2 linked regions of the Lujinxingia sediminis genome follow. Each later gene encodes a partner of the first gene's protein in a complex. Links are inferred from orthologs where the notes say so. Each region holds a gene or a part of one and is shown in the gene's direction. Other genes may lie near its edges.

The links. Proteins that work in one complex are often made in the same cells at the same time.
Region 2: the proteins of meaB (region 1) and EA187_RS12510 are in contact, whole or in part, in a crystal structure (PDB 8DPB), measured with the Methylorubrum extorquens proteins. The link is inferred for Lujinxingia sediminis from one-to-one orthologs. Residues at the interface, in SOR26638.1 of Methylorubrum extorquens: Arg20, Ala21, Ala24, Arg25, Thr28, Ser32, Arg33, Arg34, His37, Thr98, Gly99, Gly100, Ser101, Ile102, Leu103, Lys106, Thr107, Ala110, Ala113, Ile114, Asp115, Arg116, Ala118, Phe119, Ile120, Arg121, Pro122, Pro124; in SOR27001.1 of Methylorubrum extorquens: Glu577, Glu578, Asn579, Asp580, Gly581, Arg582, Arg583, Arg585, His596, Ala604, Ser605, Ala608, Asp609, Gly611, Phe612, Asp613, Val614, Asp615, Ile616, Gly617, Pro618, Leu619, Glu625, Arg628, Gln629, Val631, Glu632, Asn633, Asp634, Glu661.

The regions. Positions count from the first base shown.
Region 1 is NZ_SADD01000001.1:1,064,183-1,068,434, reverse strand. What follows is about bases 673-3,659. They hold meaB (methylmalonyl Co-A mutase-associated GTPase MeaB), read left to right. Parts: upstream 673-1,676; coding sequence 1,677-2,642; downstream 2,643-3,659. Other genes in these bases: EA187_RS04360 (sigma 54-interacting transcriptional regulator), read right to left, coding at 3,536-3,659; EA187_RS04365 (hypothetical protein), read right to left, coding at 2,707-3,531; EA187_RS04375 (acyl-CoA dehydrogenase family protein), read left to right, coding at 715-1,677; EA187_RS04380 (cobalamin B12-binding domain-containing protein), read left to right, coding at 673-685. Also shown: EA187_RS04385 (acyl-CoA dehydrogenase family protein), read left to right, coding at 1-227; more of EA187_RS04380, read left to right, coding at 260-672; more of EA187_RS04360, read right to left, coding at 3,660-4,252. UniProt on the Escherichia coli protein: Binds and hydrolyzes GTP. Likely functions as a G-protein chaperone that assists AdoCbl cofactor delivery to the methylmalonyl-CoA mutase (MCM) ScpA and reactivation of the enzyme during catalysis.
Region 2 is NZ_SADD01000006.1:225,221-229,346, forward strand. What follows is about bases 809-3,669. They hold EA187_RS12510 (acyl-CoA mutase large subunit family protein), read left to right. Parts: upstream 809-1,323; coding sequence 1,324-3,015; downstream 3,016-3,669. Other genes in these bases: EA187_RS20640 (acyl-CoA carboxylase biotin carboxyl carrier protein subunit), read left to right, coding at 809-1,281; EA187_RS12515 (NAD(P)-dependent oxidoreductase), read left to right, coding at 3,151-3,669. In the rest of the region: accC (acetyl-CoA carboxylase biotin carboxylase subunit), read left to right, coding at 1-697; more of EA187_RS20640, read left to right, coding at 754-808; more of EA187_RS12515, read left to right, coding at 3,670-4,126. UniProt on the Escherichia coli protein: Catalyzes the interconversion of succinyl-CoA and methylmalonyl-CoA. Could be part of a pathway that converts succinate to propionate.

The DNA.
Region 1 (4,252 bases):
CGACCAACTTCTCACGCGAGGCCAGCATGGCCAAACTCATGGCCTCGGAGGTCGCCAACGACGTGGCTCGCCGTTGCCTGGCGCTGGTGGGACCGTCGGCCGCAGCCTACGATCATCCCCTGGCAAAACTGGTGCGCGACGCACGCGTCACCCGCATCTACGAAGGCACCAGCGAGATTCAGCGTGTTGTCATCGCCCGTGACTTGATTCGAAACGGCGCGGCCTGAGCGCCCCGCTTTACTCCAAAAGGTGTTGCCACATGTCCGACGCCAACGTTCCCCATCCCACAACTTACCGTGTGCTCATCGGCAAGCCCGGCCTTGATGGCCACGATCGCGGCGCCAAAGTCATCGCCCGCGCGCTGCGGGATGCCGGCTTCGAGGTCATCTACAGCGGTCTGCATCAGACCCCGGAGATGCTCGTACGTACCGCGATCCAGGAAGATGTTGATTGCGTGGGACTCTCCATCCTCTCCGGCGCGCACAACACCCTGATGCCTGAGGTCGTCCGCCTGCTCGATGAGGAAGGTGCCGGCGACATCTTTGTTTTCGGCGGCGGCATCATCCCCGAACCCGATATCGCCGAACTCAAAGCGGCCGGCGTGCGTGCGATCTTTACCCCCGGCACACCGACCACAGAGGTCATTGAGTTTGTGCGCCAGGAATGCGAGCGCAAGAACGCCTGATCCTGCCCCACCCCTGCAGTCGAGTCGTTATGAACTTTGAGATCACTGAAGATCAGCAGATCCTGCGCCAGACGGTGCGCCGCTTCGCCGAGGAGAGCCTGGCGACCGACGCCGCACTCCGAGACCACGCTCCGAAGAGCGCGTGGCCCACGTCGCTGGCCGACCTGGGGCTATGGAGCCTGGCGGTACCCGAGGCCCAGGGCGGCGCGGGCTTCGACCTCCTCACCGGCGCGCTTGCCATCGAGGAGCTCGCTGCGCGCGACGCGGCGGTGGCCTGCGCCGTGGCGCTGACCAACGCGGTGGTGGTTCCGGCGCTTGCCGCTGGACAGCATCCGCTGCGCGATGCTGTTGCCGCAGGCACCTCGCTGGTCGGCCTAAGCTGGCAGGCCGAGAGCGCCGGTGGGGTATCCGGCACCATCCAGACGGCGGCAGCCGGCGCGACCCACCGGGTCAGCCGTGAGCTCGATGGTGGAAGCGCTCGCTGGGTGCTCTCGGAGCTGGGAGGTGAAGCCTGCTCCGAGACGATCGGCCTGCGCGCCTTATCCAATGCGCCTGAAAGCACTATCTCAAAAACCGATCTTCTCCTCGACGATGTCGCCCTCGACCGTGAGGCCTACATCCGCACCGGCGCCCTGCTCGCGGCCGTAGGCGTCGGCATCGCGGCCGGCGCGCTGCGACTGGCGTTGACCTATGCCGATGAACGGCATCAGTTCAAGCGCCCACTTCACGGCTTTCAGGCCATCCAGTTTAAACTCGCGACCATGGCCACCGAGGTCGAAGCTGCCCGGCAACTTACCCACCGCGCCTGCCTGACCGCTTCGCCACGCGACAGCCGCCTGGCGCTTTGCCTGGCCCGGGAATGCGCCTTTAACGTCGCCGACGAAGCTCTTCAAATCCACGGCGGCTACGGCTACACCCGCGAATACCCCGTGGAGCGCCACTTCCGCGACGCCGTCCAGCTCTCCACCCTCGACCTCTGGGAGCTGCGCTGATGACCGCCGTCGACCTCGCCACACGCATCCTCAACCGGGAGCCCCGGGCCGCAGCGCGCCTGATGCGCCTGGTGGATGACGGTGCCCCGGCCGCCCGTGACGTCCTCGCGCGCCTCTCCCCGCATACGGGCAACGCCTACATCCTGGGCGTCACGGGCAACCCGGGCTCGGGCAAGTCGACCCTGGTCAACCGCCTCATCGCCCGGCTGCGAGCCCTCGACCAGACTGTAGGCTGTGTGGCCATCGACCCCACAAGCCCCTTCTCCGGTGGAGCCATTCTGGGCGACCGAGTGCGCATGCAGGAGCATGCCATGGACCCGGGAGTTTTCATCCGCTCGGTGGCCACACGCGGCAACCTCGGGGGCATCTCGCGCTCTACTCCGGCGATGGTCCAGGTGCTCGACGCGATGGGCTTTGATTGGATCATTGTCGAAACCGTCGGCGTGGGCCAGGACGAGGTGGACATCGTACGCCTGGCCGACACCAGCGTCGTCGTCCTGGTCCCGGGCCTGGGCGATGATGTGCAGGCCGACAAAGCCGGATTGATGGAGATCGCCGACATCTTCGCGCTCAACAAAAGCGATGTCGCCGGCCACGCCCGACTCCAGCGCGAGATCCGAGCGATGCTCGCTCTTCATCGTCAGGCTCGCCGCGACGCTGAGAGTTGGTTTCCTCAGATCTGCCCCACACAGGCCAGCGAGGGTCAGGGGGTTGCAGATCTGGTTGAGACGATCTTCAAGCACCGCGAATGGCTGGAGAACTCCGCACCGCGCGACCTTCGCCGACGGGAGCGCGCTGAGCACCTCATCGCCCTCATCGCCCGCACCGAGCTTCACGCCCGCCTCCATCACGCCGCACAAACCCACCTCATCAAAACGCTCGCAGGCGATCTGGTTGAAGGACAGACCGACCCCTACGCCGCCGCCGACCAGGTGCTTGAAGCCATCCTCAAAGCACACACTTGAAACGCAATGAGCCCCGGAGCAAACCTCCGGGGCTCATCCATTCTGATATGACGCTCAGGCCCTCTTACAGCGCCGCCGGCATCGTGGAAACCGAGGCCGCCTGAACCATCGCTTCTGTACCCAGGGCATCTTCGTCCAGCGAAGGACTGATATCGATCACCTCACCAGGCCGCCCCTGGGAACCGATGGACTCCACCGCGCTGACAATCGGGTCGAGCGCACTGATCGCCCACTGATTCAAATCAAAATTAAACACGAGGGTTTGTTCTCCGGGCGACAGCTCCACGTTGGAGAGCGCATAGAAGACAGCGCGCTGACTCTCGTAATGAAAAGGCGTCCAGCTCTCGTCAATGGTCCACACGCGAGTGCGCTCAAAGGGCAGTGGCAGCGGGTTGCCATCCTCGTCTTCGCCACCGACCTTCCCCATCGAGTCCTCGCCATACTTCACAAGACCGCTGAGTTCGAGACTTCCCATCGGGATCTCCGCGCCCTCCTCGGCCATAAGCTCCTCTCGCTCCGCCGAACTTAAGGGTTCGAGGCGTACGCTGACCAGGTAGCGGCCGGTCTGGGGGAACTCGACGGCGTGACCGCGAATCGCAGTCTCTCCCTGAGACAAATCAAAGTTCAGACCGATGGGGCGCGTCGTGGAGTACGCAACCTCCGCCCCATTCACCGGCTGCAGACGGATCTCGGTGATCGTCAGTCCCACCTCTTCCAGAATCAGCTCGTCGGGCAGTTCCCCGATCCCGCTGAGCCGAAACTCCGGTGTCACCATCGCGGCCTGACTCCGCTCGTCAACTGCCGAGTCGGTGCCCGGGGACTCGGGCGCGGCTTCCCCACAGGCGATCGCGCTGCTCAACATCAACGCTGCCAGAAGTCGTCTCTTCATACCCTTACCCTACCAGCTGTTCTTTGAGCGCCGTAAGTTCCGGCGATGCATTAATAATCTGACTTAATCGCGGACGTTTAAGCTGAAGAATCTCTGCAGCCCGGGTGATATTACCACCGGTCTCTTCCAACGCACGTTTGATGCATTCATGTTCCAATCGCTTTTTAAGGCGACTCAGCGAGAGCCCGTCGGCGACGATTTGTTCGATCAACGCCTCCTCCGGATCTTCGTACACCTCCGCGTGTGCCAGCTCCCCCCACTCGGCGGTCTTGGCGCTTTGGTGAGTCGATTCGACGCGCGGCGAGATGGTGATCTCGGGAAGCGATTCATCAACCTCCGAGTTGGCGAAAAAGTCGCCAAACTCGTCGAGGTGCCGCATCTCCACACGATCGCCTTCGACAAAGAGCAACACGCTGCGCACAAAATTCTCTAACTCGCGGATATTTCCCCGCCACCGGTAGCGAGCCAGAAACTGCACCACTTCCGGCGCGAAGCTCGGCGCCGGCACACCCTTGCTAAACCTCGACGCGAAGTGGTCGAGCAGAAGCGGAATATCTTCGCGCCGCTCGCACAGCGCCGGAAGTTCGATAACGAACCCTTTGAGTCGGTAGTAGAGGTCGAGACGAAAAAGTCCCCTTTCAACGAGCTCTTCCAGGTCGCGGTTGGTTGCGGCGACCACTCGCACATCCACGCTGAGCGTCTCGGTCCCTCCAACACGCTC
Region 2 (4,126 bases), on another replicon or contig:
GTTTTTGCTCGACGCCAACGGCGACTTCTATTTTCTGGAGATGAACACCCGGCTGCAGGTCGAGCACCCGATCACCGAGATGATCACCGGCATGGATCTGGTGCGCTGGCAGGTGAACATCGCCGCGGGCCGTCCGCTCGATGTCGACCAGAGCCAGATCACTCGCCGGGGCGCGGCGGTGGAGTGTCGTATCTACGCCGAAGATCCCGAGAATAACTTCATGCCCTCTCCGGGGCCTCTGCACGTGCTGAAGACGCCATCGGGCCCCGGTGTGCGCGAAGATGGCGGCGTGTATGAGGGCGGGGAGGTCACGGTGCATTACGACCCGATGATCGCCAAGCTCATCACCTGGGGAGAAGATCGTCAGCACGCCATTGAGCGGATGCGCCGGGCGCTCTCCGAGTATGTTGTCGGGGGAATCTCCACCAACATCGCGTTTCACCGTGAGGTGCTCGATCATCCCGATTTTGTCAGCGGGGAGTACACCACCGACTTTGTGCCGCGCTGGCTTAAAGAGCGCTCAAAGCCCGCGCCGCGCTACGTGCTTGATGCCGAGCTGGTGGCCGTGCTCAGCGCGCATCGCCGCGATGAGGCGTTGAGCCAGGGCGCCGGCGTGCAGGGGGGTGCCGGGGCCGCGAAGAGTGGGCCTGGAAGCCGCTGGAAAGAGCTCGGTCGGATGCGTGCGCTGGGGCGTTGAACCCGGGGCGCGCCACCACCTCCACGACATCTTTGCGAACGATTGAGGACGAGAGTATGAGCGAGCGCGTGTTTTATTTTGTGGGTCAGGGCGATGAGCAACGCACCTGGCAGGTCGAGACCCTTCAAGCTGATCTCTACCGCGTCACCTCCCCGGAGGGGACGACCTTTGAAGTCAGCGCCTTTGAGGCGGACGCCGCCGGGCTGAGTCTTTTGACCGGCGATCGGGTCATTGAGGCCGACGTGCTGCGGGAGGACACCGTCTACGAGGTGCAGATCGACGGGGAAACCCACGCCGTCGAGGTGCTCAACGAGCGCCAGAAGCGCATGAAGGCCGCCGGCGTGGGCGCGCGCGGCTCGGATAGCCCCGAGCTCAAGAGCCCGATGGCCGGCAAGGTCGTCGCGATCGCGGTGGAGGTAGGCCAGGAGGTTGCGCCTGGCGAGACGGTTGTCATCGTTGAGGCGATGAAGATGGAGAACGACCTCAAGGCACACCGTCCCGGTGTGATCACCGAGGTCGCGGTAAGCGCAGGGCAGGCCGTCGAGATCGGCGACGTGCTGGTCCGTATCGACGATGTGCAATGAGACAGATCGGGCGCGCCTGATGAGCACGCCGCGGGAGTGAGCATGAGCGAGGAGTCACGCGAGGAAGAGTTCTGGGCGGCGCTGCACGAGGCCGATGCCCGCTGGCGCGATGAGGTGTTGCAGCCTCTGCTGGAGCGCTTTGGCGAGCGTCGCGAGCGCTTTGTGCGCAGCGACGGTGAGGAGGTCGAGGCCGTCTATGGCCCGCACCATCAGCGTGGTCAGGATTTCCTCAACGACCTGGGCTTTCCGGGGAGCTATCCCTTCACCCGAGGGGTGCAGCCGACGATGTACCGCGGTCGACTCTGGACGATGCGTCAGTACGCCGGCTTTGGCGACGCCGCCCAGTCCAATGAGCGCTACCGCTACCTGCTCTCGCAGGGAACCACCGGTCTGTCGGTGGCCTTCGATCTGCCCACGCAGATGGGGTACGACTCCGATAGCCCCCGCGCTCGCGGTGAGGTCGGTAAAGTAGGCGTGGCTATCGACTCCATCGCCGATATGGAGGTGCTTCTCGACCAGCTGCCCCTGGATAAGATCTCGACCTCGATGACGATCAACGCCACCGCCTCCACCCTGCTGGCGCTCTATGTGGCGGTGGCCGATGCTCGCGGCATCGATCGGGGTAAGCTGCGCGGAACCATCCAGAATGACGTGCTCAAGGAGTACATCGCCCGGGGGACCTACATCTATCCTCCGCGGCCGAGCATGCGCATCATCACCGATATCTTTGGCTTCTGTCAGGCGGAGGTGCCCAAATGGAACACGGTGAGCATCTCCGGCTACCACATCCGCGAGGCGGGCAGCACGGCGGTGCAGGAGGTCGGGTTTACGCTGGCCAATGGCATCGCGTACGTCGAGGCTGCTCAGGCCGCCGGGCTTGATGTCGATGAGTTCGCCGGACGCCTCTCCTTCTTCTTCAACGTGCATAACAACTTCATCGAAGAGGTCGCGAAGTTCCGCGCGGCGCGCCGTCTGTGGGCGCGCATCATGAAAGAGCGCTTCGGGGCGAAGAAAGAAAGCTCCATGCGTCTGCGCTTCCACAGCCAGACGGCCGGCTCCACGCTGACCGCGCAGCAACCCCAGGTCAACATCGTGCGCGTGGCGATGCAGGCGCTGGCCTCGGTGATGGGCGGCACGCAGTCCTTGCATACCAACTCCTGGGATGAAGCCCTGGGACTTCCCACCGAGGCCTCCGCGCTGATGGCGCTGCGCACCCAGCAGGTCATCGCCCATGAGACGGGGGTGGCGGATATCGTCGACCCGCTGGCCGGAAGCTACGCGGTGGAGGCGCTGACCGACGCGATTGAGGAGGGAGCGCGCGACTACATCGCCCGTTACGACGCGATCGGCGGGGCGGTGCAGGCCATTGAGGCGGGCTTTCCGCAGAGTGAGATTCAGGAGGCCGCCTACCAGGCCCAGCTCGCTCAGGAGCGCAGTGAGCAGGTGATCGTGGGGGTTAACCGCTATAAAGCCGAGGAGGAGGCTCCGGTGGCGATCCATCAGATCGACCCGGAGGTGGAGCGCTCCCAGGTGGCACGACTGCGCGAGCTTAAAGCGTCGCGGGCGGCCTCCGAGGTCGAGCGTTGTCGCGCCGGGCTGGCGAATGCGGCGCGGGGCGGCGACAACCTGATGCCTCATATTGTGGAAGCCGTCGTGCATAAGGTGACCCTGGGTGAGGTCGCCGACACTCTGCGCGAGGTGTTTGGGGAATACGTCGAGAATGTTGTCTTTTAATGGGGCATCGACTCGCCGCTGGCGAGCGGTCGAGCCCCTGGCACCCTGAGCGGTGCGCCGGAGCGCCCCCTGACATGTGGCAGGGGGCGTGTTTCGTGGCGCCCCGGTGATGTTCATATCCCGAGAAGGTCTAAGATGTCTGAGCAGCACGATGTGCGCATGTTGCGCGACCACTTCAAAAAAGCGCTGATTCTGGAGAACCCCCACCCATCCCTCGACCGCTATCTGACGGCGATGGGTATTGAGGTGGAGCGCCTCGATGAGTCTGTGACCCTCAATGAGGATGAGGTCGTGCGAATCCTGGAGGAAGGGCAGCACGACCTGCTCTTTAAGCGTAGCCGCTTTGAGGTCAACGAGCGCGTACTTAAGGCGTCGAAACACCTGGCGGCGGTGATGCTCTGTTGCATCGGCGATGACTCGGTGGACCGGGATGCCTGCGCGCGTGAGGGCGTGCTGGTGATGAACGACCCGGTGAGCAACGGGCGCTCGGTGGTGGAGATGGTGTTGGGCGAGATGATCTGTCTGGCGCGGCGAATCTTTGATGCCGATCGCGACGGGCGCAGTCATCTGTGGACCAAAAACAGCAAGGAGCGCTACGAACTCAAGGGCAAGAATCTGGCGATCATCGGGCTTGGCAACATCGGCAAGCAGGTCGCTCAGGTGGCCGAGGCCTTTGGCATGCGTGTCTTCTTCTACGACACCCGCGAGCTGGCCCGGGAGGTGGGCATCGCGCTGGGATGGACGAGCTGCGCGACGCTCTCGGAGGCCTTCCGCGTGGCAGATGTGGTGACGGTGCACGTGGGCGCCGAAGATCACCGCGGGCGCAGCAACCGCGATATGCTCAGCTACGAGCATCTTTCGAACTTCGGGGCCGACCGCGAACCTTCGAGCCCGCGCATCTTCATCAACGCGGCGCGCGGCTTTTTGTACAATCCCGACGATCTCAAGCGCGCGGTGGAGGAGGGGCATGTGCGCCGCGCGGCGGTTGACGTCTTCCCCGAGGAGCCCGGCAGCAGCGACGATCCCTGGTCGAACCCCTACGCCGAGTTTGCCAGTGTGGTCACCACCCCGCATATCGGGGCGGCCACCGAGGAGGCTCAGCCGCGCATCG